Regions from separate parts of the Streptomyces sp. LN549 genome, predicted to be linked through region 4. Evidence: riboswitches for the same ligand, from Rfam matches in the RefSeq annotation. Region 4 holds a riboswitch; each other region holds the start of a gene.
What was found. A riboswitch is a leader RNA that binds a small molecule or an ion and turns the genes downstream of it on or off. The one in region 4 is predicted to bind cyclic di-AMP.

Region 1: it holds a riboswitch for cyclic di-AMP, as region 4 does, so the genes downstream of both, SH922_RS36270 (peptidoglycan DD-metalloendopeptidase family protein) here and SH922_RS15775 (transglycosylase family protein) in region 4, are expected to answer to the same signal.
Region 2: it holds a riboswitch for cyclic di-AMP, as region 4 does, so the genes downstream of both, SH922_RS30435 (M23 family metallopeptidase) here and SH922_RS15775 (transglycosylase family protein) in region 4, are expected to answer to the same signal.
Region 3: it holds a riboswitch for cyclic di-AMP, as region 4 does, so the genes downstream of both, SH922_RS24495 (NlpC/P60 family protein) here and SH922_RS15775 (transglycosylase family protein) in region 4, are expected to answer to the same signal.

The regions. Positions count from the first base shown of each region.
Region 1 covers NZ_JAZHRI010000002.1:8,159,623-8,163,801, reverse strand. The annotation lists gene SH922_RS36275 (SGNH/GDSL hydrolase family protein) at 1-47, opposite strand, end outside; gene SH922_RS36270 (peptidoglycan DD-metalloendopeptidase family protein) at 231-1,175, opposite strand; cyclic di-AMP (ydaO/yuaA leader) riboswitch at 1,178-1,332, opposite strand; gene SH922_RS36265 (tyrosine-protein phosphatase) at 1,810-2,622, shown strand; gene SH922_RS36260 (DUF6126 family protein) at 2,710-2,886, opposite strand; gene SH922_RS36255 (helix-turn-helix domain-containing protein) at 2,934-3,542, opposite strand; gene SH922_RS36250 (aspartate aminotransferase family protein) at 3,642-4,179, opposite strand, start outside.
Region 2 covers NZ_JAZHRI010000002.1:6,781,230-6,785,408, reverse strand. The annotation lists gene SH922_RS30450 (GNAT family N-acetyltransferase) at 1-200, opposite strand, end outside; gene SH922_RS30445 (HPr family phosphocarrier protein) at 376-657, shown strand; gene SH922_RS30440 (GntR family transcriptional regulator) at 877-1,584, opposite strand; gene SH922_RS30435 (M23 family metallopeptidase) at 1,816-2,652, opposite strand; cyclic di-AMP (ydaO/yuaA leader) riboswitch at 2,666-2,833, opposite strand; gene SH922_RS30430 (M16 family metallopeptidase) at 3,050-4,179, opposite strand, start outside.
Region 3 covers NZ_JAZHRI010000002.1:5,368,478-5,372,656, reverse strand. The annotation lists gene pcrA (DNA helicase PcrA) at 1-2,144, opposite strand, end outside; cyclic di-AMP (ydaO/yuaA leader) riboswitch at 2,403-2,569, shown strand; gene SH922_RS24495 (NlpC/P60 family protein) at 2,568-3,743, shown strand; gene SH922_RS24490 (hypothetical protein) at 3,857-4,179, opposite strand, start outside.
Region 4 covers NZ_JAZHRI010000002.1:3,530,823-3,535,001, reverse strand. The annotation lists gene SH922_RS15785 (cytochrome P450) at 1-812, shown strand, start outside; gene SH922_RS15780 (transglycosylase family protein) at 918-1,865, shown strand; cyclic di-AMP (ydaO/yuaA leader) riboswitch at 2,166-2,337, shown strand; partial or broken gene SH922_RS15775 (transglycosylase family protein) at 2,342-3,098, shown strand; gene eno (phosphopyruvate hydratase) at 3,385-4,179, shown strand, end outside.

The sequences.
Region 1 (4,179 bases), 4.6 Mb from region 4:
TGTCGGTTGATGACGCCCTGCTGGATGTTGTTCGAATCGTCTGCCACAAGGGCATATCCTGCACCGCCGAATGTGACCTACGCGACCGTAATACGGGGTTGACGGGTGGTGATATAGACCACCCGGTCAGTTTTTGGTAAAGGGGGAATAAGCAGAGGGACGGTGCGCCGCCGCACACCGTCCCTCTCTGCACTGCTCAGGTCCGGTTCACCGGACCGGTGTTGCCCGGATCAGACGTTGATCCCGTGCGACGCCAGGTACGCGATCGGGTCGATGTCCGAGCCGTACGCGGGGCCCGTGCGGACCTCGAAGTGGAGGTGCGGGCCGGTGGCGTTGCCGGTGGCGCCGGACAGGCCGACCTGCTGGCCCGCGGTCACGGTCTGGCCCGCCGAGACGGAGAGCGAGGACATGTGGCCGTACTGCGAGTAGTGGCCGTCGGCGTGCTTGATGACGACCTCGTTGCCGTACGCGCCGCCCCAGCCGGCGGTGACGACGGTGCCGGAGGTGATCGCCTTCACGCTCGTGCCGGTGGAGACGGGGAAGTCGATGCCGGTGTGGCTGCCGCTGGACCAGTTGGCACCGGAGGCGCGGTAGGCGGTGGTGTGGTTGCCCGGAACCGGGTGGACGTAACCGGAGTCGTTGCTCTGGGCGGCCGGGGCCGAGGTCTCCTCGGACGACGAGGCGTCGGAGGAGGAGGAGACGTTGGAGGCGGTGGAGGCCTTCGTCACGGTCTTGACCGGAGCCTTGGGCGCGGCCTTCGACGGGGTGGTGGAGCCCGTGGAGGTGGTGGTGGCCTGGCTCGTGGACTTGCCGCCGAGGGTCAGCTTCATGCCCGGGAAGATCAGGCTCGGGTTGTCGCCGACGACCTTGCGGTTGTCCTGGTACAGCTTCTCCCAGCCGCCCTTGAGCTTGTGCTCGGCAGCGATCTTCGACAGGTAGTCGCCGGAGACCACGGAGTAGGACGTGGTGCCGGCCTGCTTCTTCGCGACCGGCGTGGCCGGGGTGGCGTGCGCGGCGGCCGACTTCGAGGTGGCGGGAACGGCCTGCTCCGCGGCGTGGGCACCGGTGGCGCCGAGCAGCGGAAGCGCGATGACGGCTCCACCGGCGCTCGCGGCGACGACGCCACGCGCGATGGTGCTGGACTTGGGACGGCGGTGCTTACCCGATATGGGCATGAAGGTTTCCTCTCCGGCGCCTACGAGGTGAGCTGTCGGGTTCGGACTGGAGATGTCCGGTCGCGGCTGGCGCGACTTCACCCCGAGCCGGCCGGTTTCCCGGTCGGCGGCTTACCTGGTTCCCCCGCTCCTGCCACGCGGTGAGTGGGTGCGAATTCCGGGCGGCGGCAGGATTAGGCGGTCCGTCCGGATTGACAGCGAACGTAAGCGAGCCGGGACGACAGAAACAAGCCACGGGTTCCACTTCGGATTCCGCTCCGGGAATTCGGCACGGAATTCCGGTCACACTCCGTGGATTACGGATCTTGGCTTTCCGCGCGGCGTCCGGAATACCCCACGGCCGCACAGCCACACACCGTCACGGATATGATCCCGCTCACGAGAGGGCAACCATCTCCCGCGCAAGCAGGGCATGTTCCACCAAAAGCCCCAATACGGACATGCTGCGCTCATCCGTCACGCCCCGACCGGTGCGCCGCGTGTCTCGGCCCCTCGCCGCCGGGCACGTGGACGGTCCCGCAGCCCCGAAAACAGGGGCGCGACCAAGATGATTGCCCAAGGAATCAATGTCGTATCGTCACGAGAGTGGACCCGCAGGCGACACGCGCCGGCGGCAGAGCCTCCAGGAGTGACCGTGACGCAGCAGCTGCCGCAGACCCCGTCGACGGAGCCCGAGCTGGCGGGTGTCCGCAACTTCCGTGACGTGGGCGGGCTGCCCACCTCGGACGGCCGCCGGGTGCGGTACGGGCGGCTCTACCGCAGTGGTCACCTGGCACACGCGACGGCCGAGGACGCCACGTTCCTTTCCGGTCTCGGCCTGCACACCGTCTTCGACTTCCGCAACGGCGCCGACCACAAGCTGGACGGCCTGGACGTGGAGCTGCCGGGTGTGCGCAATGTGAGCATCCCGCTCACCGACCCGGCGGACGGCGCGGAGTTCTGGCGGATGGTGCGCGACGGCAACATCGACGAGCTGCGATCGATCCTGGCCGACGGCAAGGGGTCCCACCGGATGATCGCCTCGTACCGCCGCATCATCCTGGACCGCACGGCCGAGCACAGCCGGGTGCTGCACGCCCTCGCCGAGGACAGCGTGCCGGCGCTGATGCACTGCGCCGCAGGCAAGGACCGTGCGGGTCTCTCGATCGCGGTGTCCCTGCTCGCTGTCGGCGTCGAACGCGACGCCATCGAGGCCGACTACCTCAAGTCCAACGACGCGCACCGCCGCTACAAGGTCCGTCGCAGCGACACCTCCGCCGCCGGAATGTCCGCCGAGGTGATGGAGCTGCTCAATCCGCTCTTCGGCGCCCACCCCGACTACCTCGCGGCGGCCTTCAACACCATCGACGAGACCTGGGGCAGCACCGACCGGTACCTCGCCGACGGCCTGAAGATCACCCCGCAGACACGCGAGCGGCTGCGCGAGCGCCTGCTCGACGAGGTCTGACCGGCCGGGGGCACCCGCCGCTGCCGGTCGTGACCCCCGAGACTGCCGGTGGCGCCCCACTGCTACTGGTTGTGCATCCCCCCGCTGCTACTGGTTGTGCATCCCCACGGCGAACAGCAGGTAGAGGAAGCCCGCGATGATGTGCCCGGCCACCAGGTAGGCGAAGAGCCTGATGACGAGCCCGCGAGGCATCTTCTTCTCCTGCGGGTCGTAGTTCTTGGGCCGGCCCGGGCCGAGCGGGTCGAAGTTCTCGGAATCGGACATGACAAGTCCTCTCTGGCCATCGGCGTGCCGGTGGCGGGGGCGGCGCCTCAGCGACGGTGGATCCCGCTGCCGAGACACAGCTCGGCGGCGGGGCTCTGCAGCAGGGTGTGGACGAACAGCAGCTCGGCACCGTCGCGGTCCACGGCCGCGATCCGGTGCGGGGTGAGCGAGTCGAAGTGCGCGCTGTCACCCGGGGCGAGGTCGTGGACCGTTTCGCCGAGGGTCACCCTGAGATGCCCGGTCAGGACGTACAGCCACTCCTCGCCGGGATGGACGCGCACCAGGTCACCCTGGGCGCCGTGCGGGACCCGGACACGCAGTGCCTGCATCGCCCGGCCGGGGCCGCCGGCCTGCTGGTACATCCAGCCGTCGGCCTCGGCCCCCTCGAACCTGCCGCCGCGGACGATCGCGTCACGTTCCGGGGGGATCTCGCCGAGCAGCTCGGAGACCGTCGTACCGTAGATCCTGGCAAGTCCGAGCAGCATGGGCAGCGAGGGCTGGCGCCGGCCCGTTTCGAGCCGGGACAGGTGGGCGGGCGAGAGCCCGGCCCGTTGGGCGGCCGTCTCCAGGGTGAGACCACGACTGCGGCGCAGATCGCGCAGACGTGGCGCGACCCCGGGCAGCTCGTCGGCCACCCCTCCTTCTGGAGGATTCATGCTTCCATTGGGCCAGGAACTTTCCTCGGAGGCAAATTTCTTGCCTCCGAGGCAAAAAGCCGTCCGCCCCCTCTCCCCGGCCGCCGGATCCGCCGCTGATCAGCGGTTGGCGACGGCCTGCTTCACCAGGGTCCGCCCGAAGTCCCACATCAGCCCGCCACCGCTGTGCGCGTCGTCCATCACGGCCGTGAAGGCGCTCACGAAACGGTCCACGTCCGCGTCGTCGATCACCAGCGGCGGAATCAGCTTGATCACTTCGAGGTGGTCCCCGGAGACCTGGGTCAGGATCCGGTGCTTCTGGAGCAGCGGCACGACGACCATCTGTGCGAAAAGCCCCTTGCGGGCCGCCTGCAGCATGGTCCAGCGGCTGCGCAGCTTGAGCGAGCTCGGCCGGCCGAACTCGATGCCGATCATCAGCCCGCGCCCGCGCACCTCGTGCAGCAGCTCGTACCGGCCGACCAGCGCGGCCAGTCGTTCGCGCAGCAGGTCACCGGTGCGGCGCGCGTGCGCCACCGTCTCCTCGTCCTCCATCACCGCGAGGACCGCGAGTCCGGCCGCCATCGCCTGGGCATTGGAGCCGAAGCTCGCGGAGTGGACCAGAACCCGGTCCATCGAGGAGTAGACCCGTTTGAAGATC
Region 2 (4,179 bases), 3.3 Mb from region 4:
GCGGAGAGCCGGGGGTAGGGAGCGAAGAAGCGGTAGTACTTCGACTCGTCGGAGACCTGCTCGTAGAAGCTGACCAGGCGGTCGGCATCGTCCGTGGTGATGGGCCTGATGCGTGCGGTGCCGCCGTCGCGGAGCACCACGTCCGCCTCCCAGTGATCGGGATAGGCGTGATGCGGACTCTGCTCCGGAGAGGGCTGCATGGGCAAAGCCTACGGCTCCGTCAGCGGTCGCGTGGGGGCCGGGGCCGGGGCAGTCTGAGGGTTGGCCGGGCGACGGTCGGCGTGGGCCGGGAACGGCCCGCGCGGGTCGGCCGGAGCATCGCGCACTGCATGAGAGACTGGTCTAGACAACCATTGATTCGTGAAGGGCAGAACCATGGCTGAGCGCCGCGTCAACGTCGGTTGGGCCGAGGGCCTGCACGCCCGCCCCGCTTCCATCTTCGTCCGTGCCGCCACGGCTTCCGGCATCCCCGTGACCATCGCCAAGGCCGACGGCAACCCGGTGAACGCGGCCTCCATGCTCGCCGTGCTCGGGCTCGGCGCGCAGGGCGGCGAGGAGATCGTCCTCGCGTCCGAGGCCGACAACGCCGAAGCCGCCCTGGACCGTCTGTCCAAGCTGGTCGCCGAGGGGCTCGACGAGCTTCCGGAGACCGTCTGATCCCGCCGGGTCACGACAGCAGGTATTCCTGCGAGAGAGCCGCTGCACCCTAAACCGGGAGCCGCGGCTCTTTCGTTTGCGCGAAGGGCCTTCACCCAACAACGTGAACGGCCCTCACCCGACAAAGGAACGCGCCCGGAAATCGGCTGCGCCGACGGTGCTTCGGGCAGCAGAAAGAAAGCCCTGCGGAATGCCTATTCTTTGTATACGGCGCAATTGTTAATGCCGGCCGCTCGGTGTGTTTACGGCATGTTGCGAGGTCCTCACCCGGGCGGGGCGGGCCACGGCGGCATCCGGCCGGCCGGGGCGGCGCAGCCGGTACGCGGCGGTGGCCCGCTCGGCATGCTGGGTGGCCAGGGACCTCGCCCTCTCCGCGTCACCACGCGCCACGGCGTCCACGATCGCTCCGTGCTCGGCCCACGAATCGGACGGACGGGCCGGGTGCTCGACCACGTACATCCAGGCGGTCTTGTGGCGGAGCTGGGTGAGCATCGCGATCAGGCCGGGGCTGCCGGAGGCCTGCGCGAGTGTCTCGTGGAACCAGCCGCCCAGGGAGCGCAGATCGTCGCCCTCCCCTCTGCGGGCACGCTCCTGGCCGAGCCTGACCAGGCCGCGCAGCACTCTGAGGTGCGCGTCCGTGCGGCGGTGAGCGGCTCGGGCCGCACCGAGCGGCTCCAGGAGCATCCGGACCTCCAGGAGGTCGGCGGCCTCCTGCTCGGTGGGCTCGGCGACGCAGGCTCCGGCGTGCCTGCGAGTGACCACGAACCCCTCGGACTCCAGGGTGCGCAGCGCCTCCCGCACCGGGACGCGGGAGACCCCGTAACGGCGCGCGAGCACCTCCTCGGTGAGTCGGCTGCCGCGCTCGAAGACACCCGAGACGATGTCTTCACGGATTGCCGTGCATACCGAATGCGCCGGAATGCGCATGTCCGAACCTCCGCCTTAATCCCCGCGAAACACGGCCGATCGACGCCTGTCCTGCGACTCTATTGCAATGCGGTCGCATTTCCGACGGCGGGTGGAAATTCATGAATATCTTTTGGTCACCGGCCGTTCGGGAACGACCGGTGCGGACCCGGCGCGGACTTGGTGCCGCATGGCGGCACGGCGAAGGCCCCGGCGTGGTGCCGGGGCCTTCGCCGGGTGTCTGGGGGTTGGTCAGACGGTGACGCCGTGGGCGCGCAGGTAGGCGACCGGGTCCACGTCGGAGCCGTACGAGGGTGTGGTCCGGGCCTCGAAGTGGAGGTGCGGGCCGGTCGAGTTCCCGGTGGAGCCGGAGAGGCCGATCTGCTGTCCGGCGCCGACGCTCTGGCCGACGGACACGCCGATCGAGGAGAGGTGGCCGTACTGGGTGTACGTGCCGTCCGTCATCCGCAGCACGATGTTGTTGCCGTACGCGCCGCCCCAGCCGGCCTCGACGACCGTGCCGGCGCCGACGGCGACGACGGAGCTGCCGGACGCGGCGTGGAAGTCGATGCCGGAGTGGCTGCCGGAGGACCAGAGCGAGCCGCTGGACTTGTAGCCGGTGCTCACGTACGAACCGGCGACGGGGAGCTGGAAGGAGCCGAGCCGGGTGCGCTCGGCGGAACGGGCGGCGCGGGCGGCGCTCTCGCGGGCCTCCTCGGCGCGGGCGGCGGCCTTCGCCTTCGCGGCCGCCTTGGCCTTCGCCTTCGCCTTGAGCTCCGCCTTCTTCTTCGCCTCGGCCTTCTTCTTGGCCGCCTCGGCCTTGGCCTTCTGCTCCGCGACGTCGGCCTGGTGCCGCTGCGCGTCCGCCTGTGCGCCGATCCGGTCGGCGAGGACGTTCTCGATGGCGATGACCTGGGTGAGGCCGGTCTCGCTGACGGCGGGGGTCTCGGTGCCCGCGGCGAGGGCCGGGGAGGCCAGTCCGCCGATGACGCCGGTGGTGGCCAGAGTCGCGATGCCGACGGCCTTCGCGCCGCTGCGCGTCAGACGGCCCGGGGCACGGTGCTTCCCGGTGGCACGGGTGAACGCCATGAAGTGGCTGGTCCTTTCCTTCCTTCTCGCCTACCGGGTTAGCTGACGGGTTCGGAGCAGGAAGGTCTCCTACGGATCCCCCGGCCTCGCACGAGGCGCGGGCGTCCGATTCACCCCAGGGACTGCGTGGGTCCCCGGCTCCCCAGGCTCGCGCCTGACGGGGACTCGGCGATGACTGCCCGGTACGTCGCGGATGCGGCATACGAGTGACGGACAGCGGAGCCGACGCTAAACGGGGGCACTTCCCTGCACCAAACGGACAGGCCGTTTTGTAGCACATCCCACAGGGCAGACAGGCAACCTCCCCCATAAAGCGGACAAAACGGAAGGTCCTGGCGGAGACGTCTCCGCCAGGACCTTCCGTTTGCCCCGATATCGAGTGAAGTAGCGGGTCGGCTCAGCCGGCCACGACCGATACCTCACCGATGCCGAGCGCCCTGACCGGGTCGGCGATCTGCGCCGCGTCACCGACCAGGACCGTGACCAGCCGGTCCTGCGGGAAGGCGTTGACCACGGCCGCGGTCGCCTCGACCGTGCCGGTCTCCGCGAGGCGTGCGTACAGGTGCGCCTGGTAGTCGTCCGGAAGATGCTGCTCGACCTGGTCGGCGAGCGTGCCCGCGACCGAGGCGGCCGTCTCGAACTTGAGCGGGGCGACACCCACGAGGTTCTGCACGGCCGTCTCGCGCTCGGCGTCCGTCAGTCCTTCGGCCGCCAGGGTCCGCAGGACCTTCCACAGGTCGTCCAGCGCCGGGCCGGTGGACTCCGTGTCCACCGAACCGCTGATGGCGAGCATCGCGGCACCCGTGGCCCCGGAGGCGGAGTCCGGGGCCGAGGAGCGCAGCACCTGGGCGAAGGCCCGCACGCCGTAGGTGTAGCCCTTCTCCTCGCGCAGCACCCGGTCGAGCCGGGAGGTGAGAGTGCCGCCCAGGCAGTACGTGCCGAGCACCTGCGCCGGCCAGACGCTGTCGTGCCTGTCGGCGCCGATGCGGCCGATCAGCAGCTGCGTCTGCACCGCGCCGGGGCGGTCCACGATCACCACACGGCCCGCGTCGTCGGCGGTGATCGGCGGGACGGGGCGGGGCTCTGCGGTGTTGCCCGACCAGTCGCCGACAGTGTCGGCGAGCAGGGCGTCCAGGTCGATGCCCGTGAGGTCGCCGACGACCACGGCGGTCGCGGTCGACGGGCGGACATGGGCGTCGTAGAAGGCGCGCACGGCCGCGGAGTCGATCCGGGCCACGGTCTCCTCGGTGCCCTGGCGGGGGCGCGACATGCGGGCCGTGGCCGGGAAGAGCTCCTTCGAGAGCTGCTTGGCGGCACGCCGGGCCGGGTTGGCCTGCTCGTGCGGAATCTCGTCCAGCCGGTTGCCCACCAGCCGCTCGATCTCGCTGTCGGCGAAGGCCGGCGCCCGCAGCGCCTCGGAGACCAGGCCGAGCGCCTTGGCCAGCCGGGAGGCCGGAACCTCCAGGGAGACCCGGACACCGGGGTGATCGGCGTGGGCGTCCAGCGTGGCGCCGCACCGTTCCAGCT
Region 3 (4,179 bases), 1.8 Mb from region 4:
AGGTGCTGGTCCGGGATCTCCTCCAGGAACCGCGACGGCGGGTTGTACGAGGGCTGGCCCCATGCGCTGCGCATCGCCGCCCGGGTGAGATAGAGCCGCTCGCGGGCGCGCGTGATGCCGACATAGGCGAGCCGGCGCTCCTCCTCCAGCTCCTTGACCTGTCCCAGCGCGCGCATGTGCGGGAAGACGCCGTCCTCCATGCCGGTCAGGAAGACCACGGGGAATTCGAGGCCCTTGGCGGTGTGCAGCGTCATCAGCGTGACGACACCGGAGCCGTCCTCGTCCTCGTCGGGGATCTGGTCGGCGTCCGCGACGAGCGCGACCTTCTCCAAGAACTCGGCGAGCGTGCCCGTGCCCTCCTCCTCCGCCCGCTCCTGCTCGAACTCGAGCGCCACGGAGGCGAGTTCCTGAAGGTTCTCGATCCGGGTCTCGTCCTGCGGGTCGGTGGACGCCTGGAGTTCGGCGAGATAGCCGGTCCGCTCCATGACGGCCTCCAGCACGACGGCCGGTCCGGCGCCGGACTCCACGATCGTGCGGAGCTCCTCCATCAGCGTGTTGAACCGCTTCACCGCGTTCGACGAGCGGGCAGCCATGCCGTACGCCTCGTCGACACGGCGCAGCGCCTGCGGGAAGGAGATCTTCTCGCGCATCGACAGGGCGTCGATCATCGCCTCGGCCCGGTCGCCGATGCCGCGCTTGGGCACGTTCAGGATGCGCCGCAGCGGGACGGTGTCCTCGGGGTTGGAGAGGACCCGGAGGTAGGCCAGGACGTCCCTGACCTCCTTGCGCTCGTAGAAGCGCACGCCGCCGACGACCTTGTAGGGCAGACCGACGCGGATGAAGATCTCTTCGAAGACTCGGGACTGGGCGTTCGTACGGTAGAAGACGGCGACGTCGCCCGCCTTCGCGTCCCCGGCGTCCGTGAGCCGGTCGATCTCGTCCGCGACGAACTGCGCCTCGTCGTGCTCGGTGTCCGCGACGTATCCGGTGATCCGGGCGCCGGTGCCGGCGTTGGTCCAGAGGTTCTTCGGGCGACGGCTCTCGTTGCGCTCGATGACGGCGTTGGCCGCGGACAGGATCGTCTGCGTGGAGCGGTAGTTCTGCTCCAGCATGATCGTCGTCGCGTCCGGGTAGTCCTCCTCGAACTGGAGGATGTTGCGGATGGTCGCGCCACGGAAGGCGTAGATCGACTGGTCCGCGTCACCCACGACGCACAGCTCTGCGGGGGCGTCCTCGGGACCGGCCGGGCCGACCAGCTCCCGCACGAGGGTGTACTGGGCGTGGTTGGTGTCCTGGTACTCGTCGACCATGACGTGCCGGAAGCGGCGGCGGTAGTGCTCGGCGACGTCGGGGAACGCCTGGAGCAGGTGCACCGTCGTCATGATGATGTCGTCGAAGTCCAGGGCGTTGGCCTCGCGCAGCCGGGACTGGTACAGCGCGTAGGCATGGGCGAGGGTCTTCTCGAAGCCGTCCGTGGCCTGACCGGCGAAGGTCTCCTCGTCGATCAGCTCGTTCTTCAGGTTGGAGACCTTCGCCGTGAACGACTTCGGCGGGAAGCGCTTAGGGTCGAGGTCGAGATCGCGGCATACCAGGGCCATGAGGCGCTTGGAGTCGGCGGCGTCGTAGATCGAGAACGACGAGGTGAAGCCGAGCCGCTTCGACTCGCGGCGCAGGATCCGTACGCACGCGCTGTGGAAGGTCATGACCCACATGGCGTTGGCCCGCGGCCCGACGAGCTGCTCGACGCGCTCCTTCATCTCGCCCGCGGCCTTGTTGGTGAAGGTGATCGCCAGGATCTGGCCCGGGTGCACCCCGCGCTCGGCCAGCAGGTGGGCGATGCGGTGGGTCAGCACCCGGGTCTTGCCCGAACCGGCACCGGCGACGATGAGCAGCGGGGACCCGGCGTGCACGACGGCTGCGCGCTGCTCGGTGTTCAGCCCGTCGAGCAGCGCGGCGGCATCGACGACCGGGCGGTGGGCCCCGTCGCGGTAGTACGCGTCGCGGGGCGGCGGGGGCCCGTCGAAAACGCCCGCGAAGAGGTCCTCCGGCACCGCTTCGGGTGCGGAGTCCTCGGGGGGCGGCGGGGGCCCTTCCTCCGTGTGCTGGAGGCCGGCCAGGAAACTGTCGTCAAAGAGGCTGCTCATCGCTGTCCGAGTCTAGGGCGCCGCACTGACACTCCGGGCCCGAGTGACCAACCACGCACTCACGACCGGACACACAGAGCGAGCGGCGGACCGCACGGCGTGGGGGAATTCCAGGTCCACCGGGCCCACAGCACCCCGATCCGTCGAGGTCACGAAAATGTATCGGGCATATCGAACATCAACCTTCACAGCGGCACCATGAGTTGGCTAGCGTGCTCGTTCGGGCGGCCCGTACCCCCAGAGGCGATCCACGCCGACCGGGCGTCCACGCCGAATCCGGGCTGCCCGCATCAGGAGTCCGGAACCGGGGACCCACACGCATCACCGGGGTGAATCGGTCCGAATCCCCCACCAGGACCGTAGGGCAGCCTTCCGTTCCGCCCGAACCCGACAGCTAACCCGGTAGGCGGTCCACGGAAGGAGATGCCGGCCTTGGCGTCGCATCGCAAACCGCGCACCCTGGTGCGCAACACCGGCCCCGCCGTCGGGCTCACGACCGCCGCGCTGGCGTCGGTGACTCTGCTGTCCACGCAGAGCGCACTGGCCGCCCCGGCCCCCAAGCCCAGCATCGAGGACGTGCAGAAGAAGGTCGACGACCTCTACCGCCAGGCGGGCACCGCGACCCAGCAGTACAACCAGGCGAAGGAGGCGACGACCAAGCAGCGCTCCAAGGTGGACACCCTGCTGGACGACGTCGCCCGGCGCACCGAGAAGCTGAACGAGGCCCGCAGGACACTCGGCACCTATGCCGCCGCCCAGTACCGCGGCGGCGCCCTCGCCCCGACCGCCACCTTCTTCCTGGCCGACGACCCGCAGTCGTTCTTCGACCAGACCCATCTCATGGACCGGATGACCGAGCGCCAGACGCTGGCCGTTTCGGACTTCCGTACGCAGCAGGCGAAGGCGTCCAAGCAGCGGGCCGAGGCCGTGGCGAGCCTGGAGACGCTCACCGAGTCGCAGGCGACGCTGCGCACCAGCAAGCAGAACGTCCAGACGAAGCTGTCCGAGGCCCGCAGCCTGCTGTCGAAGCTGACCGCCGAGGAGAAGGCGCGTCTGGCGGAGCTGGAGCGCAAGAAGGAGGCGGAGGCCAAGCGCAAGGCTGCGGAACTGGCGAAGAAGCAGGCCGCCGCGAAGGCCGAGGCTGCCCGCAAGGCCGAGGAGGCCGCCAAGGAGGCGGACACCGGAAGCGGTACGGACACCGGAAGCGGGACCGGCACCGGCACCGGCACGGGTTCCGGGACCGACGCCTCGACCAAGGCCGAGAAGGTCATGGCGTTCGCCAGGGCGCAGCTCGGCAAGCCGTACGTCTGGGGGGCCACCGGCCCGGCCTCGTACGACTGCTCGGGGCTCACCCAGGCGGCCTGGAAGGCGGCCGGCGTCGACATTCCGCGGACCACCTGGGACCAGGTGAACGTCGGCACCCGGATCGCCACGGCGGACCTGCAGCCCGGGGACCTGGTCTTCTTCTACGACGACATCAGCCACGTCGGCATCTACAAGGGCGACGGCATGATGATCCACGCGCCGAAGCCGGGGGCGAACGTGCGCGAGGAGTCGATCTTCTACATGCCGATCTACGGAAGCGTGCGACCGGGCTAGACGGGCTTCCAGACCCAAGCCCGGGTCCGAGCCCAAGCCCAGGTCATGAGAACGCCGCTGTCCGGACCCCATGGGGTTCGGACAGCGGCGTTCTCATGCGCCGGTGACACGGCTCAGGTCCAGAGCGTGGCGATGAAGATGTTGACGATCGTGAGTCCGCCGACCGCGGCGAAGAGGCCCTTGTCGACCTTCTCCTCGTCGCGCTTGACGTAGACGAGCCCGAGGATCACGACCAGGATCAGCAGCTTGATGCCGATCTTGACGTTGTTCACCGGGTGGTCGTCGGCCTGGTCGAGCCCGACCAGTGCGATTCCGGTGACCAGCATGGTCAGCGCGCCGTGCAGCATGGCCGGGACGAACCGTGCCGTGCCCGCACCCATCGCCTTCATCTGGGTGAGGAAACCGCCCAGCAGAGAGGCGATGCCGATGATGTGCA
Region 4 (4,179 bases):
TCTGCGACCTGCTGGGCGTGCCGAGCGAGGACCAGGACGACTTCCGGGACTGGGCGGGCATGATGATCCGCCATGGCGGCGGCCCACGCGGCGGGGTGGCCCGCTCCGTGAAGAAGATGCGGGGCTATCTCCTCGAACTGATCCACCGCAAGCGCGAGAACCCGGGGGACGACCTGATCTCAGGGCTGATCCGGGCGAGCGACCACGGTGAGCACCTGACGGAGAACGAGGCCGCCGCAATGGCCTTTATCCTCCTTTTTGCCGGTTTCGAGACCACCGTCAACCTGATCGGCAACAGCGTCCACACCCTGCTGGGTCACCCGGAGCAGCGCGCGCAGCTCCAGCGTTCCCTCGCCGCGGGGGAGACGGAGCTGTTGGCCATGGGTGTCGAGGAACTGCTGCGGTACGACGGTCCGGTGGAGCTGGCGACTTGGCGGTACGCCACCGAGGCGCTGACGATCGGTGGGCAGGGGGTGGCCGAGGGTGACCCCGTCCTCGTCGTGCTGGCGGCCGCCGACCGGGACCCCGAACGCTTCGGCGGACCGGACACGCTGGACCTCTCGCGGCGTGACAATCAGCACCTCGGTTACGGTCACGGAATCCACTACTGCCTGGGAGCACCGCTCGCCCGGCTGGAGGGGCAGGCCGCTCTCGCCACGCTCCTGAAACGCCTTCCGGACCTGCGACTTGCGGGGGAACCTGCCGATTTGCGGTGGCGTGGCGGGCTCATCATGCGTGGACTGCGCACCCTGCCGGTGGAGTTCACCCCGGGATCGGCGCTCGGTGAAGGTGACACTCTGTCAACTCTGTGACTTTCACGTGATCTCTGCTGCATCGACTTGTGACACACGTTCGAGTCCCGCTAGGTTCACCGTTCGACTCACCAGTCACTCGTCAGTCACACGGAAGGCATCCCCATGGGCTCCGCGAACGGCAGACACCGTCGCCCTCGGCAGGCACCCGCGATCATCGTCGCCGCAGGCGTGACCGGCTCGGCCATCGCCATCCCGCTGCTCGGCGCGGCAGGTGCGCACGCCGCCGACGCCTCGACCTGGGACCGGGTGGCCGAGTGCGAGAGCGGCGGCATGTGGAGCGCCGACCTCGGCAACGGCTACTACGGCGGCCTGCAGTTCTCGCAGGAGGTCTGGAAGTCGTACGGCGGCGAGTCGTACGCGGAGCGCGCGGACCTCGCCAGCCGCTCGCAGCAGATCGCCGTGGCGGAGAAGGTCCTGGACGACCAGGGGCCGAAGGCGTGGCCCAGTTGCGCGGTCATCTCGGGCCTCGCGGTGGACACCGGCCTGCCGGGTGTGGATCCGGGCAGCACGCCGTCCGGCGACCCCACCGGTAGCGCGGACCCGTCCGCGGGCAGCGACCCCTCCGGGGACGCGACCGCGTCGGACGGCGCGTCCTCGGACGCGACGAAGCCGGCGGACGGGGCCACGGACGAGGCGGAGGACAAGGGCGGGAAGCCGGACGCGTCCGCGTCCCCGTCGGCCACGCCCTCCACGTCGCCCTCGGGTGACGCCTCCGGCGCCGAGGAGGATCCCTCCGGGGGGCAGGAGAAGGCCGGCAAGCACCGGGGCGCTCCGGCGCCCGAGGAGACCCGGGGGAGCGGCAACGGCAGTGACCGGGACGCGGGGCGGCACGCCTCGCGTGGTGACGGTGACGCACGCGACAGCGGTGCCGCGGCTGCTGACGGTACGTACACCGTGCGAGCCGGCGACAACCTCTGGGCCATTGCTGATGCACAGAAGCTGTCCGGCGGCTGGACCCAGCTGTACGAGGCCAACAAGGCGGAAGTCGGCTCCGACCCCGACCTCATCCTGCCTGGCCAGAGCCTCGATCTCGGCGTGAAGGCCGAGTGAGAGCGGTCTGATGATCAGCTGAAAACACCCCAAAAATTGGGGTAGTTAAGAGGCCTATGTCCCACTTTTGACTAAGTGAGACATGGGTCTCTTTGCGTGAACTGGCGCATCTTGTCCGGGAGGTCCCGCCGTATCCGTTCCCACCTGCGCAAACGACGGTTCTTCGGATGCAAGGAGGGGCTGTTTATCCGGTATGTCCATCTTTGGATATGCGGGGTGGTGTGTTTACGGTCGGAACCGCTCGCACCGCGGGCCCCGTCGATCGTCACGCCGAATCCTGCCGTCGGTCGAAGGGAACAGACGCGTAAAGCGCCGTAGGCAGGAGCGGGGGACCCAGGTAAGCGCCGGGCCCGGTCGTCGCAAGACGCATCAGGACCGGCTTGGGGTGAAGTCGTGCGCTAGGACGTGCGACCGGGCAACTCACTTGGCCCGAACCCGACAGCTCACCTCGTAGGCGTCGGTGAGGAGAAGTCTCGATGCTGCTCAACAGCAAGGGCAACAAGCACCGTCGCCCGTCCAAGGCCGTCCGTATCGCCACGCTCGCCGGTGTCGCCGGTGCCGCCATCGCCGTGCCTCTGATGGGTGCCACCGGCGCCTCCGCCGCCTCCGTGTCCACGTGGGACGCCGTCGCCCAGTGCGAGTCCGGTGGCAACTGGTCCATCAACACCGGCAACGGTTACTACGGTGGCCTGCAGTTCTCGCAGTCCAGCTGGGCCGCCGCCGGCGGTACCCAGTACGCGGCCCGCGCCGACCTGGCCACCAAGGCCCAGCAGATCGCCGTCGCCGAGAAGCTCCTCGACCTTCAGGGCCCGGGCGCCTGGGCCTGTGCCGGTGCCGGCAACCTGAGCAACGACGGTGTCGACCCGGGTGTCGACACCGGCTCCTCCGCCGCCAAGACCGAGGCCGCTCCCAAGGCCGCCCCGAAGCAGGAGTCGGCGCCGGTCCAGCAGGCCGAGCCGAAGAAGGCCGAGCGCACCGAGGCCCCCTCCACCAACCGCTCGGACCGCTCGGCCGCCCCCAAGGTCCGAGTCGAAGACCGTCACCACCCCGACCGGCAAGAAGGTCGAGAAGGGTGACGGCGAGTACAAGGTCGTCGCCGGCGACTCCCTGAGCAAGATCGCTGCCGACCACAAGGTCAAGGGTGGCTGGGAGCAGCTCTTCAAGCTGAACAAGGACATCGTCACGGACGCCGACCTGATCTACCCGGGTCAGCAGCTCCACCTGACGAAGTAGTCGCGATCTCTCCTCGCTGATCACTCCGGCCGCCCCGGCCCGGTGCGCATCTTCCCCCCGTGCGTGCCGGGTCGGGGTCGGCCGGTTTTCGGCGTGATCGTTCAACTGTTGTAGTTACTAGTCAGTAGAATTCTGGCCCTTTGTCCTGCCGTGCCCGCTCTTGAGTCCTTTTTCGTCCCAGGGGACGGGCGGTCGGCCGGTTGAGGCGGCCCGGCCGGTTAGGCTCTTGTCGCAAGGCCAAAGCGACCCTGCACCACCAGCGTCATATCCCAGAAGGAGATGCCTCGTGCCGTCCATCGACGTCGTCGTAGCCAGGGAAATCCTCGACTCCCGCGGAAACCCCACGGTCGAGGTCGAGGTCGGCCTCGACGACGGCAGCACGGGCCGTGCTGCCGTTCCGTCCGGCGCCTCCACCGGTGCGTTCGAGGCCATCGAGCTTCGCGACGGAGACCCCAACCGCTACCACGGCAAGGGCGTCGAGAAGGCCGTCCTCGCCGTGATCGAGCAGATCGGCCCGGAGCTCGTCGGTTACGACGCGACCGAGCAGCGGCTGATCGACCAGGCGATGTTCGACCTGGACGCCACGGAGAACAAGGGCTCGCTCGGCGCCAACGCCATCCTCGGCGTCTCGCTCGCCGTGGCCCACGCCGCCTCCGAGGCCTCGGACCTGCCGCTGTTCCGCTACCTCGGTGGCCCGAACGCGCACCTGCTGCCCGTCCCGATGATGAACATCCTCAACGGTGGGTCGCACGCCGACTCCAACGTGGACATCCAGGAGTTCATGATCGCCCCGATCGGCGCGGAGTCCTTCTCCGAGGCCCTGCGCTGGGGCGCCGAGGTCTACCACACGCTGAAGAAGGTCCTGAAGACCAAGGGCCTGTCCACCGGTCTCGGTGACGAGGGCGGCTTCGCGCCGAACCTGGAGTCGAACCGCGCCGCGCTCGACCTCATCGTCGAGGCCATCAAGGAAGCCGGCTACGCCCCGGGCAAGGACATCGCGCTCGCGCTCGACGTCGCCGCCTCGGAGTTCTACAAGGACGGCAAGTACGAGTTCGAGGGCAAGTCCCGCTCGGCCGCCGAG